DNA from 3 places in the Paenibacillus sp. J22TS3 genome. Region 2 is predicted to be linked to each of the others. Evidence: riboswitches for the same ligand, from Rfam matches in the RefSeq annotation. Region 2 holds a riboswitch; each other region holds the start of a gene.
What was found. Region 2 has a riboswitch for cyclic di-AMP ahead of KJS63_RS25675 (resuscitation-promoting factor). Riboswitches for the same ligand answer to the same signal wherever they lie in the genome.
Positions count from the first base shown of each region.

Region 1: another riboswitch for cyclic di-AMP. It lies ahead of KJS63_RS22705 (APC family permease); the one in region 2 lies ahead of KJS63_RS25675 (resuscitation-promoting factor).
Region 3: another riboswitch for cyclic di-AMP. It lies ahead of KJS63_RS24620 (C40 family peptidase); the one in region 2 lies ahead of KJS63_RS25675 (resuscitation-promoting factor).

Region 1 covers NZ_BOSF01000009.1:90,045-100,744, reverse strand. The annotation lists gene KJS63_RS22715 (carbohydrate ABC transporter permease) at 1-804, shown strand, start outside; gene KJS63_RS22710 (carbohydrate ABC transporter permease) at 822-1,724, shown strand; gene KJS63_RS22705 (APC family permease) at 2,028-3,848, opposite strand; cyclic di-AMP (ydaO/yuaA leader) riboswitch at 3,973-4,119, opposite strand; gene KJS63_RS22700 (bifunctional 2',3'-cyclic-nucleotide 2'-phosphodiesterase/3'-nucleotidase) at 4,341-8,489, opposite strand; gene KJS63_RS22695 (hypothetical protein) at 8,887-9,852, shown strand; gene KJS63_RS22690 (hypothetical protein) at 10,010-10,700, opposite strand, start outside.
Region 2 covers NZ_BOSF01000014.1:44,316-55,015, reverse strand. The annotation lists gene KJS63_RS25700 (tRNA1(Val) (adenine(37)-N6)-methyltransferase) at 1-703, shown strand, start outside; gene rsmI (16S rRNA (cytidine(1402)-2'-O)-methyltransferase) at 700-1,599, shown strand; gene KJS63_RS25690 (AbrB/MazE/SpoVT family DNA-binding domain-containing protein) at 1,754-2,008, opposite strand; gene KJS63_RS25685 (HD domain-containing protein) at 2,325-3,611, shown strand; gene KJS63_RS25680 (TatD family hydrolase) at 3,631-4,398, shown strand; cyclic di-AMP (ydaO/yuaA leader) riboswitch at 4,675-4,878, shown strand; gene KJS63_RS25675 (resuscitation-promoting factor) at 5,135-6,280, shown strand; gene rnmV (ribonuclease M5) at 6,540-7,085, shown strand; gene rsmA (16S rRNA (adenine(1518)-N(6)/adenine(1519)-N(6))-dimethyltransferase RsmA) at 7,089-7,973, shown strand; gene yabG (sporulation peptidase YabG) at 8,032-8,958, shown strand; gene veg (biofilm formation stimulator Veg) at 9,255-9,536, shown strand; gene KJS63_RS25650 (small, acid-soluble spore protein, alpha/beta type) at 9,701-9,880, shown strand; gene ispE (4-(cytidine 5'-diphospho)-2-C-methyl-D-erythritol kinase) at 10,034-10,700, shown strand, end outside.
Region 3 covers NZ_BOSF01000012.1:15,909-26,608, forward strand. The annotation lists gene KJS63_RS24605 (4a-hydroxytetrahydrobiopterin dehydratase) at 1-169, shown strand, start outside; gene KJS63_RS24610 (c-type cytochrome) at 480-836, opposite strand; gene KJS63_RS24615 (GNAT family N-acetyltransferase) at 966-1,427, opposite strand; gene KJS63_RS24620 (C40 family peptidase) at 1,729-2,202, opposite strand; cyclic di-AMP (ydaO/yuaA leader) riboswitch at 2,207-2,344, opposite strand; gene KJS63_RS24625 (C40 family peptidase) at 2,684-3,175, opposite strand; cyclic di-AMP (ydaO/yuaA leader) riboswitch at 3,182-3,317, opposite strand; gene KJS63_RS24630 (hypothetical protein) at 3,562-4,377, opposite strand; gene KJS63_RS24635 (M1 family metallopeptidase) at 4,389-6,371, opposite strand; gene KJS63_RS24640 (YwhD family protein) at 6,504-7,019, shown strand; gene KJS63_RS24645 (MmcQ/YjbR family DNA-binding protein) at 7,343-7,720, opposite strand; gene KJS63_RS24650 (heavy metal translocating P-type ATPase) at 8,051-10,375, opposite strand; gene KJS63_RS24655 (ArsR/SmtB family transcription factor) at 10,368-10,700, opposite strand, start outside.

The DNA.
Region 1 (10,700 bases), on a different contig from region 2:
TTTGTAATCGTGCCAATCTTCTGGTCCGCATATTATGGCCTGTATGATTGGAAAGGACTCGGTGCAGCCAAATTTATAGGGATAAACAACTATAAGGTGATTTTGGAGGACCCAATTTTTTGGAGAGCGCTTAAGAACAACCTGATCCTGGTTGTCTCTTCGATCCTAGGACAGATTCCCATCGCGCTTCTGCTGGCGCTCGTGCTGCTTAAGAATACGTTCTTCACCCGGCTTGTACGCTCGGCTGTCTTCATGCCGATGGTTCTCTCGACTGTAGTTGTCGGACTGATCTGGGGATACATCTATAATCCCCAGTTCGGTATCCTTAATTACATCCTGGAGCACATCGGACTTGGCTCCTGGGCCCGCCCCTGGCTCTCCGATCCGAAGGTGAATATGTATGCGATCTCCATTCCAATCAACTGGGCCAACATTGGCCCATATCTGGTGATCTTCATCGCAGCTCTTCAGAATATTTCACCGGAAATTGACGATGCGGCCAAGATTGACGGAGCTGTGCGCTGGAAGAAGCTGCTTCATGTAACCCTGCCAATGGTATGGGGGACGGTTGTGGTTACCATGGTACTTTGTATTTCGGGGAGCCTTAAGGCCTTCGATCACGTTATCGTGATGACTGGTGGAGGCCCGGCCCAATCGACAGAACTGCTTGCGACATACATGTACAACAACACATTTAAGGTTTACCGCTACGGTTACGGTTCCGCGGTATCCACGATGATTATGATTATTAGTGCCCTATTGATCGGAATTAACTACATCGTTACCCGAAGAAAAGCAAGCTAACAGAAGGAGGGAGGGACGTGAAACTAGAGACAACCGGAAATTCCGCGGCTGCCGGAAACACGGGAACCGCCCTGAAGACCCCGATTACCCAAAATTTTTGGCGCAGAGCGCTTGCCGGACTTGTCAGGCTTCCCCTGCTGATCTATGCCATACTGACGCTGTACCCGCTGTACTGGCTGTTTATCAGTGCCTTTAAAACGAACGAGGACTTCTTCAAGCGTCCTTATGGCCTTCCGCTTGTATGGATGAAGGAGAACATCACCCGCGCCTGGGATCTCGGACATATGGGTAGAGCGATGATGAACTCTGCGATTGTCACCATATTGGCTGTGGCCCTGACCATTATTCTTGGGCTACTGGCTGCTTATGCGCTGGCCCGATTCAATTTCAGATTCAAAAAGGTAGTTGTCGCACTGTTTCTGGCCGGCCTGCTGATCCCGATTCACAGCACATTGGTGCCGCTGTTCCTGATGATGAAGAAGATCGGATTGCTGGATACGTATGGTGCGCTGATTCTGCCGTATACAGCCTTTGAGCTTCCGATTGCGATATTCCTGGCGATGGCGTACATGGCTTCCATTCCGCGTGAAATTGAAGAAGCTGCCATGATTGACGGCACAGGATGGTGGGGAATCTTCGGAAGAATGATTCTTCCGCTCAGTACTCCAATTATTGCAACGATCTCGATCTTGGCTTTCTTAAGATTCTGGAACGACTTCTCGTTCGCCCTGGTATTTATCAATTCCCAAAGCCTGAAGACGCTGCCGCTGAGTCTGTCTCTATTCTCGGATGGCTTCGGTACAGATTATGCCCTTACCATGGGGGCGATGGCGATCGCTGTAATCCCGACCATTGTTATCTATCTGATTCTTCAGGAGCAGATTATGAAAGGTATGGTAGCCGGCTCAATCAAGGGCTAGGAACAACAGGTTAAACCCATAAGAAGAGCTTCCAATCAGATTCCCCAACATAGATCCCCCATGCTTTATACCAAAAAGACACCCTTTACTCAGGGTGCCTTTTTGGTGTTCCCGGGAAAGCTGCACACGTCACCTTAGTGCGCGGTGTGTGGCCCGGCGATCTTTATGCTTGGATGCCTTAAACATGCATGAGGATTGGGCAAAGCCCTTTTCCTAGGTGCGTAAATCACCGTTACGAAGCCCAGGAAGAGGGCCTTCACTTCTATCCAGCTTCTTAGGTACCTAGGGACTTAGGGAGCTGGATTATTTTTTCAGACGGTAAGGAACCGTGGTAACAATGACCTTCTTGCTGTAGAGCAGCTTGGTGCGAATCATCAGGCCGGATTGGTTATGGAGAATATTATGCCATCCCTTCTTCGGAATGAATTGGGGGATCACCACAGTAACCTGATAATTCGATTCACTGGCCTTTCGCTGCACGGTATCCACGAACTTGAGCAGCGGATGAATAATGCTCCGGTAAGGAGAGTAGAGGGTAACGAGCCGTACGTCCGGCTGCCATTTCTCCCATTTGGCTTCGAATTCATCCTCGTCATGCCGTTCGAATGGTACATAGACTGCGATAATTTGATGAGGGGATAGTGACTTCGCATAGTTCAGCGAGTTCTCAACTACATGGGTAATCCCTGCAACAGGTACAATAATCACATTGCCTTCAATTGGCACAGCCCGCTCGCAGGTGGTTAATCTCAGCTGGTCCCCCACCGCTTCATAGTGCTTCCGGATCCGGTAGAAGAACAGAATAATCAGCGGCAGGAAGATCAATACCGGCCATACCTGATTGAATTTGGTCAGAAAGAACATGAGCGATACGGTGAGACTGATCAAAGCCCCGATCGTATTGATGATAAATTTCGGTACCCAGCCTTGGGGCTTGGTGCGCAGCCATTTCAGCATCATTCCGGTCTGGGACAGGGTAAATGGAATAAATACCCCAACCGCATACAGTGGAATCAGGTGCTCAGTCTGTCCTTTAAATACGACAATCAGGATAATGGAGCAGACTCCCAGCATGATAATTCCGTTGGAATATCCCAGCCTGTCTCCTCGTACCGTGAACATTCTTGGAATGAATTTGTCCTTGGCCAGGTTTACAGCCAGCAGAGGGAATGCGGAATACCCCGTGTTGGCGGCCAGAATAAGAATCAGAGCCGTAGTTCCCTGGATAAAAAAGTACATGAAATTGCGGCCAAATGTCATTTCCGCGATTTGGGAAACTACCGTGACTTGAGCTTTAGGGGCTACCCCGTAATAATAAGCCAGGAATACAATTCCCGAAAACAGCACAGCAAGCAGGGTTCCCATAGCCAGCAGCGTCTTGGAGGCGTTGTTCGGCGCCGGATCTTTAAAGTTCGGGATGGCGTTCGAAATCGCCTCAACCCCCGTAAGCGCAGAACTACCTGATGCAAAAGCCCGCAGCAGCAAGAATAAGCTGATGCCAGCGACAGGGGTTCCAATTGGAGCGTGCAGCTCAGCTGGCACATGGCCTGTCAGGATGTTAAATATGCCGACCCCGATTAGAATGAACAGAGCTAGAACAAACAAGTATACAGGGTAGGCCAGAATTGAGGCCGACTCCGTGACTCCTCTCAAGTTCAAGGTCGTGATGAATAATACAAAAATAATCGCAATAATTACCGTATAAGGATGCAGGCTGGGAAAAGCGGAGGTGATCGCATCTGTTCCTGCGGACACACTCACGGCTACGGTCAGAATGTAATCCACCAGCAGTGAACCGCCGGCTATTAGACCATAGTTCGTTCCAAGGTTTTCCTTGGATACCACATAGGCTCCCCCGCCGTGCGGATAAGCAAAAATAATTTGACGGTAAGATAAAATTAGTGCGGTTAACAGAACCAGCACACCTACGGCAATCGGTATTGAATACCAGAAGGCTGCCGCACTGATTGTAATTAGGACAAGCAGGATTTGCTCCGGCCCATAGGCAACGGAGGACAAGGCGTCAGAGGACAGAATGGCCAGAGCTTTGGTTTTGTTTAGTTTTTGCTCGCCCAGTTCTGTTGATTTCAGGGGACGCCCGATTAAAAATCTTTTTAAAGACATTCTCTCCACCACCAGTATGGTAAAAATTAAGACATAAACCCAAGTGCTTTACGAACTATACAATGTCCACAAGTCTAATCATACATACTCAGGTTTTAAATATTCTGGTCATGGTTGAATCCACCTTCCTTCTCAAATAACGCTTACGGAGTTAGCTGTCGGATTCGGGCCCTTGAGTAGCCCTACCTTGTAATAGGATTCACCCCCCGGATCGATTCAATCCGTTAGAACGGTTCCCCCGCATCTTGTAAGATTTCAGCGAATATATGGAAATTGAAAACCGATGATTATCATACTCTCGTACTTCATTCTTGTAAACACCTTTTCGTACTTCTTAAACTATCCTTAAGATTGCGGTGCAGGTATTTTTCTCATTTGGCGATTATTGTAATGCCCGGACTGATTGTTTATTGTGCTTCAGATTGACCTATGATCAAGACAAGAACCCCCTGCCGGTCTCCCGGAGGGGGTTCTTCACTATAAGGAATTGAATTAGTTCACTTTGACGATCCGATTCTCAATCTTTGCGTCAATGTCTTTGCCTGCAAATTTAGTTTTTACATAATCAACAAACGCGTCCAGATCCACTGGCCCAACTTCACGGTTGGTTCCTTTAGTCAGGGTAGTGTATCCGTCTCCGCCGGAAGCCATAAAGTCATTAACAACAATCGTATAGTTCTTGGTGTCTTCGAGTGGTGTTCCATCGGCTTTCTTCACTTCAACGATCTTGGAGCCATCCGGCTTGCTGTCGTCGTATTTGTAAGTGAGGCCGGAGACTTGCCCGATGCGGGTCTTAGGCGCTCCCCATTGCTGATTCAGCAGCTCTTTGATTTGGGCCCCGGTCAGCGTCAGCTTCACCAGCACGTTGCCGAATGGCTCAATGCCGAACATGTTGCCATAGGTGATGGTTCCCTGCGGCAGATCGTTGCGGATGCCGCCGGAGTTCATGAAACCGAAGTCGGCCTTCATGGTCTCGCGCATGCTGTCGGCAATCAGGTTGCCCAGTGCGGATTCACCAGCCGTACTTGTAGTACGGGTGATAGCTGCAGCTGTCTTGCCGACAGGTGCATTCAGGACCGGAGCGTTCTTCGCTTGATAGTCAGCAACCATCTTGGTGATTTCCGCATCCGGTGTGATTCCTTCATGTTTGGTATCCACAATGGTAGCTTTCTTGCTCACAATGTTGTGCGTAGCACGGTCAATTTCCAGGTCAAAATCGGAGAAGGCCACCCCGTAAGAGTAGGACTCCACGATCAGCTTGTTGTCTACCACGGCATTCAGACCGCCATGGTCATGGCCGCCCAGAATCACGTCAACTTCATCGTCTACCGTGTTCGCGAGGTCTACAACTTCACCGGTTGGGGCATCCTTGGACCCTGCGAATGGGTCGTGGGCCAGAATTACGATAGACCGGATGCCTTGAGCCTTAAGCTCAGCTACAGCTTTGTTGACGGCTGTGGTCTGATCGGTAAAGGTAAGGCCTTTAATACCAGCCGGGCTCACGATAGAAGGTGTAATATTGGTAACCACACCGATGAATCCGATCTTTACACCGCCTACTTCCTTAACGGTGTAAGCAGGCAGGAACGGCTTGCCGTTCTCATCCAGCACGTTCGCCACCACATAAGGGAAGCTGGCTCCCGCGAAGTCATGGCCGTCCTTCGGGTTCTTGCCCCCGTGAATCAGGCGGAGAGCTTCCGCAGGTCCTTTGTCGAACTCATGATTGCCCACGGTGCCTACAGCAAAGCCAAGGCGGTTCAGAAAATCAATCGTTGGTTCGTCCTGCAGCAGGGCGGAAATCGGGGAGCTTGCCCCTACAGCATCGCCTGCATGAACCAGAAGGGTGTTCGGGTTCTTGGCTTTATACTGCTTCAGATAAGCAGCCAGATAGTCGGCACCGCCTACAGTGGCAGTTACTTTGCCCGAGGCATCTTTAAGGTCTTTCTTGTAATCGAGTTGTCCATGGAAATCATTGATTCCGAGCAGCTGTACGGAAATGTTCGTGATGATCATATCCACAACTTTGGCTGCTTCCGCACGGCTGGAGGAGGCTGCAGGTTCAAATTTGTTGCCGCCGCGCCCGTTCATGATTCCGCGATCCACAATCAGGTTAATTTCAGCCTTAGACCAAGCGCTGAGCTTGGCGCTGTCTGCGAATTTCGCTTCAGCAGCGGCCTTCAGCTTCTCGCCAGCCTTAACATCCATTGCATGCTTGGCCATAACAGCCATCTCTTCACGGGTTACCGGCTTGTTCGGCTCAAAGGTGGTCTTGCTGGTTCCGTTGATAATGCCGTTCTCATAAGCGGCGATAACGGCTCCAGCGAACCAGCTCTTATCGGATACGTCCTTGAACACGGATTTGCCTTTGGCTTTCAGGTCCAGAGCCTTCACCAGCAGGCTTGCAAACTCAGCGCGTGTGATTGGCGCGTTCGGATCAAAGGAAGCCGCCGTTTTGCCAGTGGCAATCTTCTTCGCAACCAGGTCGCTGATATAGCTGTGGGCCCAGTGGTCTGCAGGAACGTCTTTGAAGCCAGGCGCCGCAGGCACGTCTGTGCCAGGAGCAGGTGTGGAAGTACCAGGCTGCTCAGGTGTTGTTACTGGGACAACGGCTTTGCTCAGGTCAAGCTTGTAGACGCCAAAGCCTTTGTCGTCCAGCTTGCCTGTGTACTGAATATTGTTGGTCAGCTTGGCATACTGCTCGGCTTTAGGGGAAGAAGTGAATGTGACATTCAAATCTCCTTGTACAGGAGCAATGGACCAGTTGTTATCTGCTGTTGGATTGATGTTTTTGTTCGCAGTGATGTAATCCATCAGAATTTGACGGTTCTCATCCGGGCTGTCAATGACATACTTGCTGCCTTTAACGCCAGGGAAGTTCCCGCCGCCGCTTGCGCGATAGTTGTTCGTCACCACGATGAAGTCCTGGTTCGGATCAACCGGTTTGCCTTGGTATTGCAGGTTGACGATCCGGCTGCTGTTCGCATTAGCTACAGTTCCGTCAATGTTATATTTGGCAGGCTTAGTAACGTCCACCTGATAAGTAACACCGTCAATCACATCGAAATTGTACACCTGGAAGCTTGGGTTCAGAAGCGGCTGCTCCTCTTTCTTGGCAGGATCAATCTGATTGAACTTGCCTGCGGACATTTCCAGCCATTCCTTAACGACGGAGCCCTTTACCAGAATCGCTTTCAGCGTATTGTCATATAGATACAGGTCACCGGCACTCTTGATTGCCAGAGGGCCTTTAGCGATATCCGTATATTCTTCCGGACCGTTGCGCCCCGCTTTAAATGGAGCACCTACAGACAGAATCGGCGTCTTCGCATATTCTGGCAGGTTCTTTTTCACATAATCGGCAACGTAATCTCTCTGTGCATTGGTAACAATCTGTACAGAAGGATCATCCTGAACCAGGGCGAAATAGCTGTGGATCGGTGCAGTGGCTGTTCCGATCGGACTGTTGGCATAAGCAATCGTAGCTTCGTGCTCAGCTTTGACTGCTTCAACTACAGCAGGGTCCGGCTCGGCCAGGGATTTCTTGTTCGCGGCATCGTAGATCGCTTTGGTTGAAGATTGGGAGGCGGCAACTTTCCATACCCCGTCTTTCTTCTCCAGCGTCAAATCGATAATACCGAGATTGCTGCCGCCGTATCCGGATTGCACCGCAGGTACACCGTTAATGGTTCCCTTAACGTTGTCCACTGCAGGCAGGACTTTGCCGGAGGAGTCCTTGAACAGGGCATCCAGCGACTTGTCTGTGGCCGTCGGGAATACCTTATGGGTGTGTGAGAAGGTGATGGCATCGATTCCGGCAACCTTGCTTAGCGGAAGAACAACGTCCTCGTCCTTAACGTTAGCTTTGGCATTCGCATTAAAGCCTGTATGAGCCATGGCGATGACGATATCCGCGCCCGCTTTTCTCATCTCAGGAACAAACTTCTCAGCTGTAGCCACGATATCCTTCGTAATTACCTTGCCTTCAAGGTTTGCCTTGTCCCATTCTGTGATCTGTGGAGTCACCAGGCCAAGCACGCCGATCTTCAGCGTCTGGGTTTGGCCAGCTTCATCCTTATAGGTCTTTGTCAGAATCTCGTAAGGCTTAAAGCGGTTTACATCGTTATCAGGATTGTTGTCTTTGTCATCCTTGTATACGTTTGCATTAATGTACGGGAAGCTGGCTTTCTTGACGATTTGATCGAGGAAGTCCAGGCCGTAGTTGAACTCGTGATTTCCCATGGTGGCCACATCGTAGCCCATCAGGTTCATCGCTTTATATACGGCATGTGTCTCATCCGGCTTAACTGGGCTCACAAGAGCCTCATATGTACCCAGCGGTGTTCCCTGAATCAGGTCGCCATTATCAACCAGCAGGGTGTTAGGAACCTCCTTGCGGGCTTCCTTCACCAGTGTGGCAACCCGGGCCAACCCTACGGTAGGCGCATCCGCGCTTTTGTAGTAGTCATAGGACATCAGGTTAGTGTGAACGTCCGTAGTCTCCATGATTCTCAGTTTCAGCGGGGAGCTTGCGGACGCCGTGTCTGCAGATGCGGGCACGCTGTGAAGCGGCAGCACGAGCAGGCTTAGAGCCAAGGAAGATGTAACGACTTTACCGAGTTGTTTCTTTAACCCCTTCTTCACGAAATTCTTCATCCCTCTCGTAAGTAAGATTCTGTAATTCTGTTAATGCACTCCCTATATTAATCGAGATTTTACAAAAGAGATATGGGTTTTGTGTACTTTTTTAAGCCAAATGCAAAATTATTGAACAAAGGTTGATTATGAGTTGCCGAAAAGAAGCTATACGCTTACATTTCAATATGTTAGGGTAAAGCGGATGTAAATTTATAATGATAGAAGGATGTAGATGAAACAAATAGAACAATATCAGGAACTGAAATTAAATTACAGTAATAGTTGTAAAAGGAAGAATAATTAGTTCAAAGGGACTGTAGACTTTACGGACTATTGGAACTTACCAAGTCATTGGATAAAATACCTCTGATTGACATAAAAAACGAATGGAGGGCAATGAAGTATGAAGGGAGTGCACAAGTGCGAGGGGAGTTTTTTACGGAAAGGAATGCTGTTAGGCTTAAGCTTGCTGCTGATGATGGTAATCTTCATGCCGGCAGGCCCGGTTCAGGCTGCAGACAGCAAATGGATCAACCAGGTCTGGAGCAATTATAAGGCGTATAATAAAAAGACGGTCGCTGCCTATAACAACTATATGGATCAGCAAACGCAAACGTACAGTACATATTTGAAGACCCAGAACGATAGATTGGCTGAACTGGAGCGAATTGTTCTGGAAGACCAGAACAAGTGGAATGAAAAGCTGGAAGCCGATTTGGCAGACTTGCAGAAGCGCTATGGTGATAATCGGGATCTCAGATCGGAGCTGAATGAGTATGCCCGCAATATCAATCCGAACTCACTCAGCAGCCCTATGGGAATCTATACCCGGGAGGCCAACCGGAATTCACTAAGCAGTACGATGGGCACCTTCGCCCGGGCAATCAATGAGAATTCTCTCAGCAGCTATATGGGGGATTATAAAAGGGCGATCAGTCCTAATCTGTTAAGCAGTCCAGCCTATGCGCTGAACAAGACGGTATCTGACAGTTATATCAGCAGTCCGATGTATGCATTGATGAAGAACTCCAGCACAAGTTATATTACAAGCCCTATTTATGCTTACTCACGCGGGAAGATCAGCAAAACCAAAGCCCAGCAGCAGATCAGCAAGCTGTATAAAGAGCTTACCGCGAAGATTGCCAAGGACATGGCGCGCTACAAACAACAAATTGCCAACAACGCTAGTTCTTCGGAGAACAAAATTCAGGATCTGTACTTGAAAACAGTCCGCGCTCTGGAAGCTCAGCGCAATGCCTCCCTGCAAAACATCTCTGATCAGCGCAAAAAAATATGTGGAGAAGGCCTGACCTGGGAGCCGCTGCTTAAGGGCCTGTCCGGTGACGGAAAAGTTGGAGGCCTGAAATAACCGTAGGAAAAAGAAAGGACCGGGAGTCACCCGGTCCTTTTTGTATGCGGAGAATACGCTTATAAGTTGAACTTGGGAATCACCCCTAGACAAGTTGTGAAATGATTCCGGAGAAGCTTCTTGTATATCCACAGTTCAACTTAATGGTGTGGGGCAGTTATTCGTCCTCTTTGTCCTTGTCGCCGCCGAATTGAACGCCTACATGGCCGTTGTGGGTACCTAGGTTGCCCCCAATGTCAAAGCCTACACCCTTGCCGCCGCCAAGATGGGCATCGCTGTGGATACCGACCCCGTGCTGGCCGCCGACCTTCCCGCCGACCTGATATCCCACGCCCTTGCCAAGGCCGATATGCCCGCTGGCGCCCGCACCGAAGCCGCTCTTGCCTCCGACATTGGCTCCGGCATCGAAGCCGAATCCCTGCTTCAGGCTGAGATCAGCTCCGGCGTGAGCCTTGGCTCCGTAATTCTCGCCGCCAATCTGGCCTTGGGCGTGGGCGCCAATGCCTTTGGCGCCGACATATCCGTCGCCCTGCACGCCAACGCCGTGCTGGCCGCCTACACTAGCCCCGGCATCCACCTGAAGCCCCTGGGTCAGGTTCAGGCTGGCGTCGGCGTGGCCTTTGGCTCCGTAATTGTCTCCGCCAACATGCCCACCAGCCTGAAAGCCCGCTCCCTGGGTGCCCAAGTGCCCGGCGGTCTGCATGCCGATGCCATGCTCTCCGCCCAGATTGCCAGCGGCGTCAAAAGTAAGGCCTTGGCCTCCACCTACTTGGGCATCGGCATGGGCATCCAGGCCGTATTTGCCGCCATATTTAGCCTTGGACTGGAAATTCAGTTCAAAATCTCTC
Region 2 (10,700 bases):
TGATCTTCATATTATTCAAAGTGATGAGGTATTCAGCTTCTCGATGGACGCTGTCCTGTTGGCCCGATTTGCGGCAGTTCCCAAACATGGCCGAATTTTGGACTTATGTACAGGCAATGGAGTTGTTCCCCTGCTTCTTTCGACAAGGACGGAGGCCCAGATTGAAGGTATTGAAATTCAAGAGCGGTTGGCGGATATGGCGGACCGAAGTGTAAGGATGAACGGACTGGAGAGCCAGATTAAAATCAGACATGGGGATCTGCGGGGCCTGCCGAATCAGGAGGGGCCTGGAGCCTATCATGCGATTACGGTGAATCCTCCTTATATGCCGCTTCAGAAGGGGGATATTAAACTCAATATTCACCAGGCTATAGCCCGGCATGAAATTCACTGCAGCCTGGAGGAATTGATGCAGGCCTCCATGCGGCTGCTTCGCAATGGGGGGAAGTTCTCTATGGTACATAAGCCGCAGCGTCTCGGTGAGATTATCACTTTAATGAAGAAATACCGTCTTGAGCCTAAGCTGGTGCGGTTTGTACACCCGCGTCAGCACCTGGAGGCCAATATGGTTCTGATTGAGGGAATACGGGACGGAAAGCCGGATATGCGGATTCTCCCACCACTGGTGGTGTATCAGGAGAACGGAGAATACTGTCCGGAGATTATGAACATCTATTACGGATCAAATGAGGGAACAAAATGAGCATACAAGTACAGAAAAGTTTTGAGTCGGAGAAAGGGAAAGGAAAAGATTCGCTAACAGGCAAGCTGTTTCTGGTGGCGACGCCCATTGGCAACTTGGAGGACATAACCTACCGCGCGGTTCGTACACTGCAGGAGGCTGATATCATTGCAGCCGAGGATACAAGACAGACCCGTAAGCTGTTATCCCACTTTGAGATATCACCCAAACGCCTGCTCAGCTATCATGAGCATAACAAAGCCGCAAGCGGACCAGAATTGATCAGACTTATAATAGAAGGAAATGATTTGGCACTTGTTAGTGATGCGGGTCTTCCAGCGATTTCAGACCCTGGGCAGGACCTGGTGAAGCTGGCAGTGACTGAAGGTATTCCGGTGATTCCAATCCCTGGGGCCAATGCCGCTTTATCAGCTCTCATTGTCTCGGGACTTCCTACGGACCGGTTCCAATTTGCCGGGTTTTTGCCGCGGGACAAGAAGATCAGGGAACAATTGCTCTTAAGCCTGCGGGATTTTGAAGGAACCGTGCTGCTGTACGAGTCTCCCCATCGGATTATCAAGACACTGCAGCATATTTTAGATACTTGCGGAGATAGAAACATCGCCATGGCCAGGGAACTGACCAAGCGGTATGAGGAAGTGACCCGGGGGCTTATTAGTGAGTGTCTGAGCTGGCTGGGAGAGCATCCCCCTCTGGGAGAATACTGTATCGCCGTGGAAGGGGCTAAGCCCGGGGAAGTTCAGGAGAGAGGCGGATTATGGTGGCAGCCCCTGACCATTGATGAACACGTGAATCATTACGAGCAGGAAGAAGGCCTGAGCCGGAAAGAGGCTATGAAAAAAACAGCAGCTGATCGCGGAGTAGCCAAGAGGGATATCTACAACGCCTTATTATAAAGAAACAAAAATAAGCCTTCATCATGAAGGCTTAGCTGCGTACAACAAAAAAACGACCTCCTTCAGGCCGGGTTCAAGCCTGGAGAAGGTGCCAAGGAGATATGAAAAAGGTTAGAATTAACAGTTTAAGTAAATCTATTATATCCTATTTTCTTTAGTTTGTCACAGGTGCAGGAATTTCAGAAAGACACTCATGACACACAATTTTGCCTTTGAAGTAAGTGACATTCTCAGCGTTGCCGCAGAAAATGCAGGCAGGTTCGTACTTCTTGAGCATGATGCGTTCCCCGTCCACATAGATTTCGAGCGCATCTTTCTCGCCAATACCTAGAGTGCGGCGCAATTCAATGGGAATAACCACCCGTCCTAGCTCGTCTACTTTTCTTACAATACCTGTTGATTTCATCATAACCGATGATTGCCCCTCTCGCTATAATTTAAAAATGTCATAATTCGACACGGTTCTCTGTTTTATGATATTTATAATACCAACGATTGCCAAAACAGTCAACATGTTTAAAGGCATAATGCTATATTTTTCTTTGAGTATTATACCGGAACCCAAACAGGGCTTTGGACAGCACCGTTAAGGAATACTGACGCAGCGTTCGACATTTTGGAAATCGGCTTGTTTATATATACGACATTATTCGACAAAAGTTGTCGACAAATTTCATTTTTTTTAAAATTTTTTATAAAAAAGTTTGGAGAAGGAGTTGGGGATGATGAATTTTTTACTTTCTGAGGAAAAGGTATTTAAAGATCCGGTACATAATTATGTTCATGTTCAAGATGATCTAATCTGGTCACTAATTAATACCCCGGAATTTCAACGGCTTAGAAGAATCCGGCAGTTAGGCACTTCCTATCTTACTTTTCACGGGGCCGAGCATAGCAGGTTCTCCCACTCCTTAGGGGTATATGAAATTACACGCCGAATCATTTCGCAGTTCGAGCGTTCCTCCTATTCGGATTGGCCGCAAGAGGAGCGGCTGGTCGCTTTGTGTGCAGCCCTTCTGCATGATCTTGGACACGGACCGTTCTCCCATTCGATCGAGGAAGCCTTCCATATGAATCATGAAGATTGGACATGCCGGATCATACTCGGGAATACCCACGTTAATAACATATTGAAACGGGAAGGCGAGGATTTTCCGGAGAAGGTTGCGGCAGTTATAAGGAAGGACTATGATAAGGCCATTGTGGTCAATCTGGTATCAAGTCCGCTGGATGCCGACCGGATGGATTATTTGCTGAGGGATGCCTATTTCACCGGGGTCAATTATGGAACCATCGATATTGACCGGATTCTGCGGATGCTCCGCCCCTTTCAGGGTAGAGTGGTTGTTAAGGAGTCCGGCATGCATGCTGTGGAAGATTACTTGATGTCCAGATATCAAATGTACTGGCAGGTATACTTCCACCCGGTAACCCGAAGTTCCGAGATTATTCTGCGGCAGATCTTCCGCAGGGCGAAGGAGCTTCACCAGGAGGGCTTCCGCTTCTCCTTCCTGCCTGACCCGCTTCCGGGTCTGTTCAACCGGGATTTGACCGTTGAAGAATACCTGCTGCTTGATGAGGCTTTAGTACAGACTTCTTTTGTTCAATGGCGACGTGAACACGATCCGCTGCTGGCAGATTTGTGCACACGATTTATCGACAGAAAACTGTATAAATATGTAGAACTTGAAATGTTAGATATGGAAATTATTGATGAAATCCGGCGCTCTTTCCGCGATTTAGGACTTGATCCTAATTACGATCTGGAAATTGATTTCCCTACGGATCTGCCTTATGATGTCTTCCGGCCGGAGGATAACTCCAAGAAGAAACAAATTCTGCTTCTGGACCGGCAGGACCGGCTGCGGGAAATTTCAGAGGTGTCCGACATTGTCCGCTCTATCAGCGGAATACACCGCGGGAAATATCACATGTATTATCCGGAAGAAAAGCTGCGTGGACTCGCCCGCAAGCTGCCGGAGGAAATAGCTGCACTACTTAATTTGCTCTAATGTGAAGGAGGAAATATCCGTGTTATTCGACACACATACCCATTTGGATGCACCGCAATTTGACGAGGATCGGGAGGAAGTGATTGCCCGTGCTGTAGAGCAGGGGGTCAGCCGGATGATTAATGTCGGATTTAACCGGGAGACCATTCCATCCACTATGAAGCTTGCCGAAACCTACGATTTCATCTACGCTGCTGTCGGTTGGCATCCCCAAGACGCGATTACGATGCAGGACGGGGATTTGGAGTGGATTGCCGAATTATGTGCGCACAAGAAGGTTGTGGCCATCGGTGAGATAGGCCTTGACTACTACTGGGACACCTCACCCAAGGAAATTCAGCATCAGGTATTCCGCAAGCAGATTGGACTTGCCCGAAGCTTGAAAATGCCGATTGTTATTCATAACCGGGATGCTCATGAAGACGTGGTCCGGATTCTGCGGGAAGAGAAGGCTGAGGAGGTTGGCGGGGTAATGCATTCGTTCTCAGGCAGCTGGGAGACGGCCAAGATGTGTCTGGATTTGGGATTCCACATTTCTTTTGGGGGGCCCATTACGTTTAAGAACGCTAAGCAGCCCAAAGAAGTATTAAAACAGGTTCCCATGGACCGGCTGTTGATTGAAACGGACTCCCCGTATCTGACTCCGCACCCGTATCGGGGGAAGAGAAATGAGTCTGCACACGTTCGTCTTGTTGCCGAAATGGCAGCAGAGCTAAAGGGTGTATCTGTAGAGGAAATCGCGGAAATTACCACCCGAAATGCACTGGAACGATTTGGAATAAGGTGAAATCGGGAGTAAAACCGATGAAATAAAGAGTATTTGGGAAAGATTAATAGTTTTTAATCTAAAAAAGGATGATTATTACAAAAAATTAACCAATTTTTTAAAAAAACTAGTTGATTCCTGCTTTACAACATGCATATAAACAGGATAGAATCTTTTCAGTAATTGATTTGGTCTGGCAGCACCACGAATTTGCTAGCTATGTGAATTGGATGTAAACCTAACCGGGTATAAAGCCACGAATTACTGGCTCCATTCACACATCAATTACAATTCCAAGAACCAGTCTCGCTGAATCTTCGGGCAACCGGAGAACGGGGGAACCAATACGGATTGTTGACTGAACGTTCCGTATTTGATTTCTTTAACGGGTCTTTGGGGTGAATTCAAGGTCATTGCGCCATGAGCGGATGAACTGAGATAGGGCAGCTCTCTACGCCCGAACCCGACAGCTAACCTCGTAAGCGTATGAAGAGAGAGGCAACTCGTGCATCCTACATTCCTTTAGTCAGCCGGAAGCCACGAAAGAGATCCTCTTACACTCTTTCTCTAGGCTTCTTTTTGTTTTGAATAAAGGAGACAGGAACGTCATACAGTGGTATGACATATGAGTAGCGCTGAACAGGCTGGTGCGGGATGCGAAATGTGCAGTAGGGCATTTCGTCAAAATCGGTATAGTCGCGTCAATTTTTATACAAGTCGATCTTAGACGGCGGGGCTATGAAGGAGGACGTAAGAAGTGGGCTTTTTCGGATCTAAGGAAACTACCCATGAGTCACGATCATCCAGCATGTCTTACGCGTTGCGGTGGAAGAAAGAAAACAAGCGTCAAATTGTTGTGGCAGGGATTGTTACCATCGCACTGCTTGTCGGCGTAACTACCTGGTTCTATGGCCAGGCTGACAAGAACATTTACTTGGTTGCGGATGGTAAGACACCATCTCCAGGCACATCGGTATCAAAGCCTGATCAAGGGCTGGAACAGCAAGCATTGAACCCAAATTCGGGGGATAAGGGTACGGCAGACTTGGGTGGTATGCTCCCTGAGGGAGATCAGTACATTCTGGGCCGTATAGTTCCGGTTAAGGTTACGGCGGACGGAGTCACTAACAAACATCTGACAACGTCAGAGACGGTTAAGGACGCTATTACGAACTTAGGCGTTAAAGTATCGGGTGATGACAAAGTATATCCATCCCTGGATACTCCAGTCAGCTCGGATCTGCACATTCGGGTCGTGCGCGTGGATAAACGTACAACGAAGAAAGCGGAGAGCATCCCTTATACCTTCGTCAAAACGTCGGACCCCTCTCTAGAGAAGGGAAAAACCAAACTGCTGAGCAAAGGCCAAACTGGCGTTGTGGTGCATCACATTGAGAAGGTGTACCAGGATGGCAAGCTGGTAACGAAGCGGTTGGTTAGTAAGTCCGTAGAAAGACAGCCATCTGCAAAAGTATTGGCGGTAGGCACCAAACCTAAAACTCAAGTACTTGCAGCTAGCATTGACCGCTCATCTAAATCTGTGAGCATCAGCCAGAATAACAGTGTCAAAAAGGGCGGCGTGCAGTTCAAATATAAAAAGTTGCTGAAGAATGTATCCCTGACCGCTTACTCTGCGGAAGAGAGCGGGATCGGTACGAATACTGCATCGGGAGCCCGGGTTAAGGAAGGTAGAACGATCGCAGTAGACACCGATGTGATCCCAATGGGCTGGTGGGTGTATATTGAGGGTGTCGGCTTCCGTAAAGCGGAGGATACAGGAGGCGCAATCAAAGGCAATAAGATTGATGTGTATTATGACAGTTTGAAAGCAGCTAACAATTTCGGGCGGAAAAAAGGCCGCACAGTTTATGTAATTGGACCGGTTAAGCCCGAACTGAACTAGTTAGCCTGGCTTAGGCATCGTTTACTTTAATCCATGAATAAGATACTATTACACATAGTAAATATGTGCATGCTAAGGAGAGGAGAATTCCTCTTCTTTTTGTTATGAATAGAACTTATACCGCTGGCCGCTAGCCGTATCTAATCTTTATATCGGTAAGGCAGTGCAGAGATTATAGATACTGGAGTGTTCCTGTTTATGGTAATCGGGCAGGGGATTGTTTTAAGATACAGACACGCACGAAGAAAGGATGGCGTCCATGATTAAGGAGGTCATTGTGGTTGAAGGACGGGATGATACCGTGGCGATTAAAAGAGCGGTGGAGGCGGATACGATTGAAACGGGCGGCTCCGCCATTGGCCCGGCTGTGATTCGTAAAATTAAGCTGGCCCAGGAGCGCCGGGGGGTTATCATTCTAACGGACCCGGATCATGCGGGAGAACGCATTCGCAAGATTGTAGCCGCCAAGGTTCCCGGCTGCAAGCATGCCTTCCTGACGGAGGCGGCGGCAACGCATAAGGGTGATATCGGGGTGGAGAATGCTTCGCCCCAGGATATTCGGGAGGCCCTATCCAGGGTGCGGAGCGAATACAGCGGCGAAGAGATTCTGATCAGCTTCGAGGATTTGATCGAAGCGGGTTTAATCGTCCATCCGCATGCGGCTGAGCGACGCCGCTTTATGGGGGAGCAGTTGGGCATCGGATACTGCAACGGCAAGCAGTTCTTCAAACGTCTGCGTGTGTTCCATATCAGCCGTGAGGAGTTCGCCGCAGCCCTTCAACAATTAGAGAGCAAAGGAGATTAATCCATGAGCAGGATCGAAGATATATCGACGCCCAAAAGAACGAAGGAGATCATACAGCGGCACGGCTTCTCCTTCAAGAAAAGCCTGGGCCAGAACTTTCTGATCGATCAGAATATTCTGGGCAAAATTGTCGGTGCGGCTGAACTAGATGAAACGAAGGGGGCCCTTGAGATCGGTCCTGGAATAGGCGCACTGACCCAGAAGCTGGCTGAAACGGCAGGCAAAGTGACAGCTGTAGAGATCGATCAGCGCCTTATTCCTATCCTGGAAGAGGTACTTGAGCCATACGGTCATGTACGGGTCATCCATGGGGATGTGCTGAAGTTGGACCTCCGTGAGGTGATTGAGCGGGAGTATGCTGATCAGACCGGTGTCAGCGTCGTCGCTAATCTCCCTTACTATGTGACGACACCTATTATTATGAAGCTGCTCGAAGAGCACCTGCCTCTGGAGAATATTGTGGTTATGATTCAGAAGGAGGTGGCAGAGCGTATGGCCGCCTCACCGGGGGGCAAGGAGTACGGGAGCCTGAGCATTGCGGTCCAGTACTACTGTGAGCCTGAACTGGTCTGCACCGTTCCGCATACGGTATTTATTCCCCAGCCGAATGTCGACTCGGCGGTTATCCGCCTGAAGGTTCGTCAGGAAGCTCCGGTAAAGGTGGAGGATGAGGCATTCTTTTTTACCGTGGTACAAGCTTCATTCGCCCAGCGGAGAAAAACGATCTCCAATAACCTGAAGACGCGCTTCTTCGCAAGTGAAGGCCGTGAGGAGCTGGAGAGGCTGCTTGGGGAGGCCCAGATTCTGCCGTCGCGGCGGGCTGAGACGTTAAGCCTTGAAGAATTCGCACGCCTCAGCAATGTTCTGAAGCAGGCAGGACTGAAATAGAAATTGAATGCGCCGTAAAGGCTGACAGAAGGAACCAAAGCCCAGGTTCGCCCATACGATGAGTCTAGAGGTGATGGACTTGACGAATTTGGGAGACCTGGTGGTACGTAAATCTTACGGGGGAGATGTCACCTTCCGTGTGGAATCTTTGACACGTGGCAGCGCGGTTATTAAAGGAACTGAATTCCGCCTGCTCGCGGATGCCCCTATTGCGGACCTGGTAAAGGTGGATCGCCCCGCTCAATCGGAGAAATCAAAGCGGGCGAGAATTAAAGCGACGGAGTCCCTGCAGCGGCTGCAGCAGGATAGAAAAGTGCTTGAGGAACGAAACCAGGCCGAACTGATGCAGGAGCTGCATTCGTACTCGGTAGGGGGACCCGCATACTTTGAGGTGCCGGGGAAGGTGCTGCATTTGGATGGCGATCCAGCCTACTTGAGAAAGAGCTTGGACCTGTATGAGAGGCTGAGGGTGCCAGCGGATGGTTACTACGTTCAGGAGGCAGCTATGGCGGATGCCCTACGGCAGCTGCTTCCAAGAGTACGTCCGGATATTGTGGTGATAACGGGACATGACGGCGTGCTCAAGAGCATGATTCATCATGATCTCTACAGCTTGAACAGCTACAAGAACTCCCGCAACTTTGTTGAGGCGATTCAGGTGGCCCGCCAGTATGAGCGCGACTTCGATGCGCTAACGATTGTGGCTGGGGCCTGCCAGTCCCACTTCGAGGCGCTGCTGCAGGCTGGGGCGAACTTTGCAAGCTCGCCGGCCCGGATCTTAATCCATGCGCTGGACCCGGTGTATATTGCCGCCAAGGCTTCATTCACGCCGATCCGCAGCACGATTCATATTACCGATGTGCTGAACCATACCATCAGTGGTATTCAAGGTGTAGGAGGAATCGAGACAAGGGGGAGCTACCGCATCGGCCTGCCCCGGTTCCGGGATCTCTCCAAGCTGAATGTGGTCCCATCGGCCAATTGATCGACAAAAGCTTATATTGCTTAGACAATCTGTAGGTCCCTGGTATGGGGCCTTTTTTGTTGTATCGCCATGATCATCCTGAGCAAACTAAGTCTCAGTAAACCTAAAACCAAAGGGGAATGGGGCCTTGGTTACAGAACCACTTTCAATGTCCAGAGGAAGAAATCATCAGTATCTATAGGCCTCAGAAAAAAATCATTGACAATGCTTTTTTACCCCTGATATAATTATTTATTTTGACTTGACAAAGAGTCTTGTTAGCGTTATAATGGACAAGAAAGAGGTGGTCATAGGTAATGGCGAAAAATGCGCTGTCGGAAATTAAGAACAATCTCGAAGCTCATGTTGGACAGAAGATTCTGCTGCGTGCGAATGGTGGTCGCCGTAAGACCGTTGAACGCACGGGTGTTCTAGAGGAGACCTATCCCTCTGTCTTTATTGTCAAGCTTGATGAAGAGCAGCAGACCTTCAAGCGTGTATCCTACAGTTATGCCGATATACTGACCGAATCCGTTGAAGTAACGATCTGTGATGACAACACGGATAGCGAGATGAGGATTTCGTATATTAAACCTTGAACCTTAAGTCTTTAACATTTAACAGCAGTCTTGACCTCGGTCTGGCTGCTTTTATTCATTTACAGGGTCTGTAAGGAATATGGATGTGCTTCCCGTGCATGAGGTTCTTGACGCTGCGCATACTAACAGCGTTCCTACTTATCGATCCAAAAGGAGGGTCTCTCATGTCGCGCAGAAGACGCAGTGTCATGTCCGAAGATCTGAAGGTGGAGCTTGCGAAAGACCTGGGCTTTTATGATACCGTCCAAAAAGAAGGATGGGGCGGAATTAAGGCCAAGGACGCGGGCAATATGATAAAAAGGGCCATTCAGCTCGCGGAGCAGTCGGCATCCCGCAATTCCTAAACTTCTTTAAGGCTCCTCCAGTGATGGAGGGGCCTTTGACGTATCTGTATCAAAATAAGACTTCATTAGAACTTTTTGTTATAATAAACAAAATAAAAGCGTTATTCAGTTGAATGCAGCTTACAGATGGAAACTTAAGAGTAGGTGACGCCTTTGAAAATATACGAAAAAGCACCGGCCAAAATTAATTTAATGCTCGATGTATTACATAAACGGCCAGACGGCTATCATGAAGTGGAAATGGTCATGACCATGGTCGATTTGGCGGATCGGCTTGAAATGAAGGAGCTGCCGCGTGATACCATTATCATATCCAGCCAGGTGGGCTATATCCCGCTGGATGAGAAGAACCTGGCCTTTCAGGCAGCCAGGCTGATTAAAGAGCGGTATCAGGTATCCAAGGGCGTGTATATTCACCTGGATAAGAAAATTCCTGTGGCTGCCGGTCTCGCCGGGGGCAGCAGTGACGCCGCAGCGACTTTGCGGGGACTTAACCGGCTGTGGAATCTTGGAATTCCCCTGGAGGAGCTGCAGGAGCTCGGAGCGGAGCTGGGCTCAGATGTCCCCTTCTGTGTCAAAGGGGGCACAGCCTTGGCAACAGGGCGGGGAGAGATTCTCACCCCGCTTCCGAATCCCCCGCAGTGCTGGGTCATTCTGGCGAAGCTGCCTATCAATGTGTCTACCGCAGAGGTGTACGGCCGCTTCCGCAGCGACAAAGTGGTGCGCCACCCTTCCGCACAACGGATGCAGACCGCAATTGAGAGAGGGTCCTTCTCTGCGGTCTGCAGCGAGCTCGGTAATGTGCTCGAGGATGTGACTT
Region 3 (10,700 bases), on a different contig from region 2:
GGTTGCTGCGATTTCGGAAGCCTTCAATCATCACCCGTTTATCACTATTGACCATAAGACAGTTACGCTCCGATTGACCTCTTGGGAAGCAGGCGGCATTACAGCCGTGGATATAAAAGAAGCCCAGCAATACAATGAGGCTTACGATAAAGCCCTGTCCGGCGAGTAGCTGCCGGCTCTAAGGCCTTAACTTAAACCTCTTAGCTTCAATAAGAGGCCTAATTTAACAGGACATGCCAGGGCGGGGCCGGAATATTGGTGCAGCTTCCCCGCTACTTTGGCCGCAGTGCATAGACTCTAGGACAGGGAGCGCTGTGCCGTCTTTCGGAATGACGGGCATATACGTGTCCAGTGCCGCGTATAGTGGCTATCGGATAAGCGAGCTTTCTTAACTGACAGCTCAAATATATGTATGGAAATGAAAAAAACACGCCCTCAGGTATACGCTTACAGCGTGGAAGGGGGCGTGTTTTGATGGTTTATTTTTTTGCAGCAAGCCATTCAGCCACGTTGGCAATTTCCTCAGGCTTAAGTTTGTCTTTGAAGGATGGCATGTTTCCATTACCCTTGGTAATTGTGGTGAAAATTTGTTCGTTCGTCATTTGTGAGCCTATCTTCTGCAAATTCGGTCCAACCTTACCTTCGAGCTGATCGCCGTGACAGCTGATACAGTTCGCTTTAACGGTAGCTTCTGCTGTGCCAGCGTTGACTGTTACCTTAGGCATGGTAGGCTTATTCTCTTGTGCTACTTGTTCTTTACCCGGTAGGGTGAACATGAGCACGATGGCCAAAGCGCACGCGATAAAGAACAAACCGCTCATGATCCACTTTTGCATTCCAATCGTCCCTCCTATGTAAGATACCTTCTCCCATTATAACGGAACATCTTGTTTGATCATAGCACTTGTGTCAAAAAAACAAACAAGTTGTGCCAAATTTATGACTTCTCTTTCAGCCTGTCAAATTCACTTCTGCTGCGTTCCCTGATAGACCATACAGTAGAAGTTCCTCATTCCATCTGGCGTTCTGCGTTCATATTCATCCGTAATGCGGAATCCGGCTTGATGATAGGTCCGAATGGCCCGCTCATTCCAGGTTAGAACCTCAAGATCGACCGGAGACTCGGGACGGCGGATTAGGGTTTCCTGCAACACGGTACGTACAAACGACTTACCCAGGCCCTGACCGCACAAATCAGGCTTTAAACCAAGCCCTAACCGGGAGACGTTCGACATGGGGAAAATTTGTGCGAACCCCGCAAGCTCCCCTGTTGCGGTCAACACCGAAATATATTGTTCCTCCCGAAGCTTTGGATCACCGAACTCAATCTCTAGGGCCCTCATCTGCTCCCAAGGCAGAAAGCCGTAAATATTATAGGGGGGTTCATACACCCAGGTGCAAATCTGCTGACCGTGGGACTCGCTCATAGGAACGGCATAGAAATCTGTATGTTTGTTAAGAGTTATGGAGATCACCTCATTTTAAAAAATAAGAAAAAAGTTACAGAAACTCATCTGTGGTACGTTTATCCCCTAAAAGAGTGGGTATATATATGATAAGCAGGGCTGGAATAAAATAGTTGGTCGGCAGGTTTTTATTTTGAAACCTTTTGTGCAGTGGCAACGTTCTAGAGTTAGGTGCAAAAAAACCACAGGCCGATTCCGGCAAGAATCGTCTGTGGTCGAGTGAGTAAGGCAATCTCGTAAGCTCCATTTGAGGGAGTGGAACTTACAGGTTTACAGCGTATTTCTTATATTTCGCTTGGCTAAGAATGCGTTTGGCTCCAACGTAGCGTTTGCTGTAGTAACTGCTGCTGAGACGGTCAATGTGGATACCTTTTGAGGAAGAGGCATGCGCGAATTGGCCGTTTCCAAGAAATACTCCAACATGGGATACCCCATTACCCAGGGTATTGAAGAATACCAGATCTCCCGCTTTAAGTTGGCTCTTCGCCATCACCGGCGAACCTTGATGAAATTGAGCTTTAGACTGGCGGGCCAGGCTTACGCCCATCTTCTTAAACACAAAAGTTGTAAATCCGGAACAATCGAAACCGCGGGTAGACATACCTCCGGTTTTATATGGCGTTCCATAAACACTCTTTACCGTAGTAGTAAGGGTAGAGCTGGCAAAAGCGCTTCCTGTTCCTAGACTGAACAATAGAGCCAAGCTCGTTGCGGCTGCTGTAAGTTGCTTTCTCAAGATGTTAGACTCCTTCCAAGGCCTGCGAGGTTAGCTTAAGGATTCGGTTGAAGGTTCCCTATGATCCCTATAATGCGGATCAATTCACCCATAACTGGTTCCCCCGTTTCCCAGGTGTGTGGGAATTCGGCTGATTTGTTGGTTTAGTACACCTAATCTGAATGCTCGATTAGAACCGAGACTTCAGGATCCCAGCGTTCCAGGCAATTGATGTCGAATCTTGGAGTTTCTGGGCTGGTTCGTGAGTGACGCTCCGACAAATGACAACAATAATGACAAAGTTGTTACTAATTCCTTGCCTATTGTACCAAAGCGTCCAAGCTTTGGCAAGTTAGAACTCACTTTTTTTGTCAAAAAAACATATGTATACGGTTTATTTCCTGTAGGGACGGTTAATAATTAGTAACAGAATTGTTAAAAAGACAAACAAAAAACCCGCACGATTCCGGCAAGAATCATTGCGGGCCAAGCAAGGGATAACTTATTCTACGTCATCGTTGTCGGTAGAGGAATCGGCAACGGCTTCAAATTTCTCATTGCTCATAATGCGTTTGGCTCCAACGTAGCGGTTGGTGTAGTAGCTGTCACTCAGCTTGCTGATGGTAACGCCTCTCTTGGATGAAGCGTGTGCGAACTTCCCGTCACCGACATATACGCCGACATGAGACACACCATTTCCCAAAGTATTGAAGAATACCAGATCTCCGGCTTTCAATTCATCTTTCGGTACGGCCTTACCCATCTTGTATTGGGAGCCCGATTGGTGAGGAAGGTCTATTCCCAGTTTGTTGAATACATACTGAGTAAAGCCTGAGCAATCAAAACCGTTGGTGGACGTTCCACCCGACTTATACTCTGTACCAATGACCTTGTCTACGACTTTGTCCAGCTTGGAGTCTGCGAAAACGCTTCCAGCTCCCATCGAGAACAAAATGGACATAGACACTGCTGCTACTGCAAGTTTCTTCTTCAAAAGCGGTTAAACTCCTTCCAATGCCTGCGAGGTTAGCTTAAGGATTCGGTTGAAGGTCCCCTATGATCCCTCCGTTGCGAGATCAATTCACCCAAAGTGGTTCCCCCGTTTCCCGGTGCAGGGAATTCGGCTTATTCATCTTGGCACCTATATGAAACGACTTAGTTAGCTCGTTCCATAATAATGTATACGACATGTATGTCGAAACTCCTGCTGTGACCAAAAAATAATTACAATGTTGTTACTGTCATAGTTCACATTGTAACAAGGTAGGTATCTTTTGGCAATGGCCGATTGCGAGATTTCCCGGAAATTGAAAGACAAAAAGCCTTCACCAAACGGTGAAGGCCTTGAGCGGCGCGGGATGGGACGAAGTTATGACTTCTTTATTTCTTTTCATCCCACAGGTGATATTGCGAGGATATATGCCAAATACTGAGAAGACTGCGAATGAAAGGATAGGATTGCTGAAGAATTAGAGCCGCGAATCCGGTCCAGATCCAGGAGGCCGTGCTGAAGCTGCCAAACAGCAGAAGGGTGACCGCTCCCAGCAGGAGGGAGATGCCGGCCGCCGGAAGAAAACGGCGCAGATAGATCAGAATCCCCGAGAAGATTCCGGCACCGAATAAGTACCCAAACTGAGCGAACAGCAGCAGCTGGTGAATCAAATAGCCATAAATCAGCCAGCCGAGAATATACATAACAGCATAGAGAAGAGGAGAGCCTCCGCTCTGAATCCCTTTTACAAGCAGGTCAAGCAGCTTGGGGAACAGCCAATATCCCGGTGCCATCACAAGAATAAGCTCGATGATATAAAAGAGGGTGACCGGCTTCCACAGCCGCCCGATTCCCTGAAAGAAGACCAGACCGGCTCCATCTTGCGTATCCGGACGGAGTCCGTACATTACGCCCGCTTGAATCAGCGGGGTTAGCACCAATCTCAGCAGAAGCATGCCTGCCAGCAGCCAGAGGTACTGATGTACCTCCTGGCTGTATTTCAAATCAAGCTGCCCCTCGATAAAGAACAGCAGGCGGCTGAGCTCGCTCGGGGCAGGGTCCGGATAGCGCTGCAGCAGCGGAATGATGGCCGAGTTAATCAGACGGTACAGAAAGACGCCCCACAGCAGCTGATACAGAAAGAGAATGATTACAACGGGAAACTGAGCTTTGGTACTTTGCCATCCACCGCGAATGTATCGCATCTATTGTCACCTCACCATGAGAGCAAGCCAAGAAGTGATTCCACCACCTTGGTTATGCCCAGATTCCAACGGGTCCCCGTCTTCTCTTCCACTTCGGACTTGAGATAGTTGTTGATATGTTTGTTCTCGAGCACCAGGGTGTAGCCGGGATCAACCATAGCCCAGGCTAACGGCTGTTTGTACTGCAGCTTATAGACGATCTGGCTTTCGTCGCCTTTCCAGGTTTTGCGAACGATGTGGCCATCCTTGAAGCTGAAGATGACAGGAACCTCAGGGTAGGTTCCGCCAAGTCTGCTGATTTTGACAACCGATTCATATAGAGGGCCGGATGGGTCCTTTGGAGTAATCGGGCTCACTGTAATGGAGTCTACAGCGAAATTAGCCATTTGGCCGCTGTAAACATATTGATTGAAATAGTCCTTCCAGGAGCGTCCTGTCACCTGTTCAACCGTCCGCTGGAAATCCACGGTGGCCGGGTGCTTGAAGCGGAATTTGGCGGCGTACTTGGCCATGATTTTGTTCATGACGGGAGTCCCAACCTGGCGTTCAATGCCAAGCAGCACGAGCTTGCCGCGGGTATACACATTCTGGGCATAGGCATCGGCGGAGCCGTACTTCCAAGCCTCCTTCGGCAGGGCTGCGGGCTGATTCACGAAGCTGGATTGAATCGGCAGGGCGGATGTAACCCCGTAGGCACTCTCCATGAGTTTGTCCTCCGCGTAAGAGGTGAAGCCTTCATCAAGCCAGGCTTCCTCGAACTCATTGCTTGCGATCATGCCATAGAAATATTGATGGCCGATCTCATGGACCACTGTCCTCTCCAGCTCATAACCTGGAGATTCGGAAGACGCCCCGAATGCGGTGACCAGGGTCGGGTACTCCATTCCGCCAGCCCCGTTGCCGCTTGCCGGCGGGACGACGATAGAGAGTGTGGAATAGGGATACCGCCCATACCACTTGCTGTAGGAGGATAAAGCCGCCTTGGCTGCATAGAAATAGCGGTCCTTCAGGTTCTTGTGAGCGGGATCGAGGTACAGCTTGATCCGGACACCGGGGACCTCCGGCGAGGAGAAGGGCTCCTCGGCATAGACGAAGTTCGGTGAGGCAGACCAGGCAAAGTCATGAACATCATCGGCATAGTACTGATAGATCTTGCGGTTTGCCTTGATGACGGGCGATTTGGTCGGAAATCCTGTTGCCGCTACGATATAAGAGCTTGGCACATTAATGCGGACACTAAAAATTCCAAAGTCGGAGTAGAACTCCGAGCTTCCGTGATATTGATGAAGGTTCCAGCCTTCCGAAGCACGGCCTCTTGTGCCGGCAGGTTCATATACACTCAGCTTGGGGAACCACTGGCCTGCCATGACGAAGTCGCCGGCTGTTCCCATACGGGCGAATATTTTAGGCAGCTGGACCTCGAAATTGATCCGCAGGGTCGTGCTCTCTCCGCCCTGAATTGGGCGGGGCAGGCGGATTTTGACAAGAGTGCGGTCCTTGAGGTTGCCGTCATCAGGCTGGACATACTGAAGCCTGTGAAGCAGGGAAATGCCGTCCGTTGTCCGGACTTCAGTTAGCTTCATGGAGCCCCAGCCATCCTTCGGCATAGAGTCCCCCCGCAGTCTGCCCCCGGATTCCTTCATAAAGGTTGTATCGGCCGACTCAAACGCATTCGGATACAGATGGAAGTAAAGCTCACTGACCGGCTTCGTGCCTGGATGTGTCCAAGTCACACTCTCGCTGCCCGAGAGAGTACGGGTGGATTCGTTCAGGGTCACATCCATGTGGTATTCGGCTACGCGGTCGCTAAGCTGCTCGGTACGTGGAGTGCCGATACTCTCGGGTGCCGGGGGCTGGCCTGCCTGAAGCTTGCCCAATTCTGGTCCAAATGAAGGCTGCGTTGGAGCGGCTGTGAAGCTGAACCACAGTGCGCCGCCAACTATGATGAGGCTGAGCATGGAAATGAGAATAACTCTGAATCGTAGTGGGGTCATAAACTTGGATACCTCCCGTTGACAAGCATCTAAGGCATGTATATGTTTGCATCAGGGAGATTATTAGTTAAAATTAAAATTATAAGATGAGTGACAGATCAGGGCCGCGTCGGCCCATATATGGAGGGAATTATGGATAATCCAAATCAGGTAGGCAAGAAGCAGATTGCCTTGAATATTATCAGCAGCAGCGAGAAGAGCAATAAGCATAAGGGCTTCGGGGCCGGCTCGATCGATCTGAACAGTGTATCGCCTGTTATTATTGATGGTGGTGAGGCGAAGATTGATATCGGAGCCATGCACGCGAAGAGCAAGGTGGAGCGGGGGATCAAGTTCTCCGCGAACAAGGAGGATGTACCGAATGGCCGCCAGGTATGGCTGGTATGGGTTGCGGTAGACCGTACGCCGGAAGGACAAGTGTATGGCGGCGCGACAGCTTGCGAAATGTGGATTGACACGGAAGCCAAGCGTGGGTGGAAGATTCTGGCCGACCATGTGAACAAGCTGGACTATGCCATCAAGCGCCGGATCATGCTGGATGAACTGGGTCCAGACGACAAGCGCGCACTTCGCACGCTGCTGACCACGCATAACGAGGACTGGTGGAACCGTTCGTCGGACGAGCTGAAGACTGCGCTGGACGTATAGTATAAGGGACAAGGTTAACCTGATTGGGTGATTTAAACAGCGTACTCGTTGGTTACAGCAGTGTAAGAACGTGAGAATCGCAGCCATACAGAACGTGAGGATCGTAACCATATAAAACGAAGAGGCCGTACTCCGGGATTTACCGGGGTACGGCTTCTTTATGTTATGTATGTTGGCCCGAAGTGAGCCAGAAGGAACAGTATCCATTCGAACGAATTTGAACGAATCTGAACGTAATCCAGCTGTTATTCCGGGAGGCGGCGTTACCCGGATTATATTTGTTGGAGATGAAGGAAGCGCCAAGTCCGCTTTAACTTCTACCTCTAAACGGATGAAGGGGAATCACCTTGGAACAGGAGAAGACGGGAGGCCTTCGGCATCTTGGAGACGACCAGCTGATACGACTCCAGGAGCATGGAGGCGATGATCTCATCGGGGACTTGTCCGTTCAGGACAACGGTGTTCCAATGGCGCTTGTTCATATGGTACCCGGGCAGTACGGTTCCAGGGTAGCTCTCCCGCTGAACCCAGGCTTCATCAGGGTCAACCTTGAGGTTAACCGACTCCACGCCCTCATGGGTGCCTAGCAGGGCGAACATTTTGCTGCCAACATACAATACCGGAAGCTCCGGGTCAAAAGGATAGCGCAGGCTTGTACCGGGATAACCAAGTCCGAGCTCAATCAGCTGCTGATGATTCATAGGGATGACGCTCCTTTTCGAAAATAGAGGCTTTGACTGAAGCCCAATCTTATTTCAGTGTACTATAGGAGCGTCACCATGCAAAGGAGACGGGATTTTTCCTTGGCTGAAGAGCCTGGTGCTCAGTTAGTGAACAAGCATTTTAGGACAGCATCCGCCCAAGGTGTCCGCTTATGCGGCGTACGTTCATCGGTTTTGGAACAGGGTGACGATAAAAAAATAAAGCGGCAGCCTGAACCCATTACGAGGTTCAGGCTGCCGCATGCGTTGACAGCCTTCATGCAACGCCACACCGCGCGCTGGGAGCTTCACGGTGTGAAAGCGGAGCAGCTAAACGTCCTTGTCTTTGCCAAGCAGGACGGTAAGTCCAAGCAGAGTGACAACGATGGTCGCGCCCATGTCGGACATGACCGCGATCCAGAGCGTCAGCAGGCCCGGAATCGTCAGCAGCAGGGCAATCAGCTTCAGCCCCAGGCTGATCGCGATGTTCCAGCGGATGATCCGGTTCGAGAGACGGGCAATCCGGATCGCGGCCGGAAGCTTGCCGAGGTGATCCTGCATCAGCACGATGTCGGCGGTCTCCACAGCACTGTCGGTTCCCTTGCCCATGGCAATGCCCAGCTGGGCTGTGGCCAGGGCCGGGGCATCGTTGATGCCGTCGCCGACCATGGCGATGCTTCCCTTGGCGGCAAGCTCCTTGATCTTGTCGACCTTCTGCTCCGGCAGCAGGCCGGCATACCAGTCGCTGACCCCGGTCATCTTCGCCACGGCACGGGCTGTGCCTTCGTGGTCACCCGTCAGCATCACGGTATGCTCAATTCCGGCTTGGTGCAGTCTGGTGATAACATCCCGGCTCTCCGGCCGGATCTGGTCGGCCAGCCCGGCAATTCCAAGCACATGCTGAGCGTCTGCTGCCAGAACGATGGTCAACCCCGCTTCCTTCATCCGCTTCAGATCGGATTGCACGAGCTGCTTGCTGTCTTCGGATAGGGAGACATGCTCTAACAGCTGCTCGTTTCCAACCCAGTAACGGACCCCGCCAATATCTCCTTGAATCCCTTGGCCAGGAATGGTCAGCAGGCCGCTAACCTGCTCAAATTCCACAGTCCCCGATTCTTCTGCCTTTCGGACCACAGCCTGAGCCAACGGGTGAAGGGAGGATTGCTCCATGGCTCCGGCAATGGCATAGAATTTCTCATGATCGTAGACAGCTTCTTCGATAACCGCCGGGCGTCCCTCGGTCAGAGTGCCCGTCTTATCGAAAGCGATCATGTTGATCTTGCCAAGCTGCTCCAGGTGAATGCCGCCTTTGACCAGCACGCCAATACGGGCACTGCGGGTCATTCCGCTGACCAGCGCAATTGGCGAGGAGAGAACCAGGGCACAAGGACAGCCGACAATCAGAATGGCGAGTCCTTCATATACCCACTTCATCCAAGGCGCACCGAGCAGAAGAGGCGGAATCAGAACCACGAGTGCGGCAATAATCATGATAGCCGGCGTATAATAACGCGCAAATTTATCAATAAACAGCTCGGTTGGTGTCTTGGTATCCTGCGCTTCCTGAACGAGATGCATAATCTTCGAAAGCGAGGAATCCTGGTAAGCCTTCTCGATCTTGACCTTGAGAAGTCCTTCGGTGTTGACACTTCCGCCAAATACCGTGTCACCGGCACTCTTTGAGACGGGAATGGATTCACCGGTGATCGCAGCTTCATTCACCGCGCTGTCGCCTTCGGTAATCGTTCCGTCTGAAGGGATCTTCTCCCCGGCACGGACGATGACGATGTCTCCTACGTTCAGGCTTTCGATCGGAATAGTCTTAGTGCTGCCGTCGCCAAGGAGTATGACCGCCTGTTTAGGCGCGGCACTCAGAAGAGCTTCCATGGATTTGCGGGCACGGCTCATGCCGTAGCCTTCGAGCAGCTCGTTCAGTCCGAATAGAATGGCTACCAGAGTGGCTTCCTTCCATTCCCCGATAATCACCGCACCTACCAATGCGACAGTCATCAGGGTATCCATGTTGAATTTCAATCTGAGCAGGTTCTTAAGTCCCCGCCAGAATGTGGAGTATCCGCTCAGTATAATGGCTCCCGCGTATAAAACAATGAGTCCGGAGGAAGGAAGCACGTTACCAAGCACAAACGTAGCGATGTACAGAATGGCTGCGCTGCTGAGCAGCCATTTGATAAGCTGTCCGCCATGCCCTCCATGACTATGGTCGTGGCCGTGATCATGTCCATGAATGTCAGTATGGGTGTGGCCGTGGCCATCATGACTGTGGCTACCTGCATGATCGTGGCCGTGGGCATGGCTGTGACCTTGCTCAGGATGCTCATGTCCAGCTTGCCCAGGGCTTTGCGGCCCTTCAGCCCGGCCAGAGGCCATCTGCTCGGACAGGCCTCCTGTGCGGGTGGCCGATGAGCCTGGCGCGCCGGTGTGGACAATCGAGGCGCCATCGCTTTTTAAAATTTTGGCAACACGAGTCAGGTCAATGCTGGGATTTACTATCAGTCTGCTGCTGTTGTAATGCAGTTCGGCGTCCTCGCCGTGCTCCAGCTTGCGGATCTCGTCCTGAAGCTCGCGGGCACAATTCGCACAGGACAGGCCTTGTACGGTAAATTCGGCTTTGGCTTTAGCAGATGAACTATTCATGGTCACTCTTCTCCCTCTGGTGTTCGAGTGTCATTGTGATCAGAGTCTGGATGTGATGGTCTTTCAAGGAATAGTAAACATTCTTGCCTTCCTTGCGGGACTTGGTAATATGGGCAGCCTTCAACTGGCGCAAATGATGGGAGGCTGTGGCAACCGAACAGTCAAGCAGGGCTGCGATATCGCACACACAGAGCTCCTTGCCCTGATCCAGCAGAAAAGCAATCTTCACACGGTTCGGGTCTGACAGGGACTTGAAGATTTGGGCCATGCCCACAATCTCTTCCTCCTGCAGCAGCCCCCGCAGCTTTGAGGTGATTTCTTCATG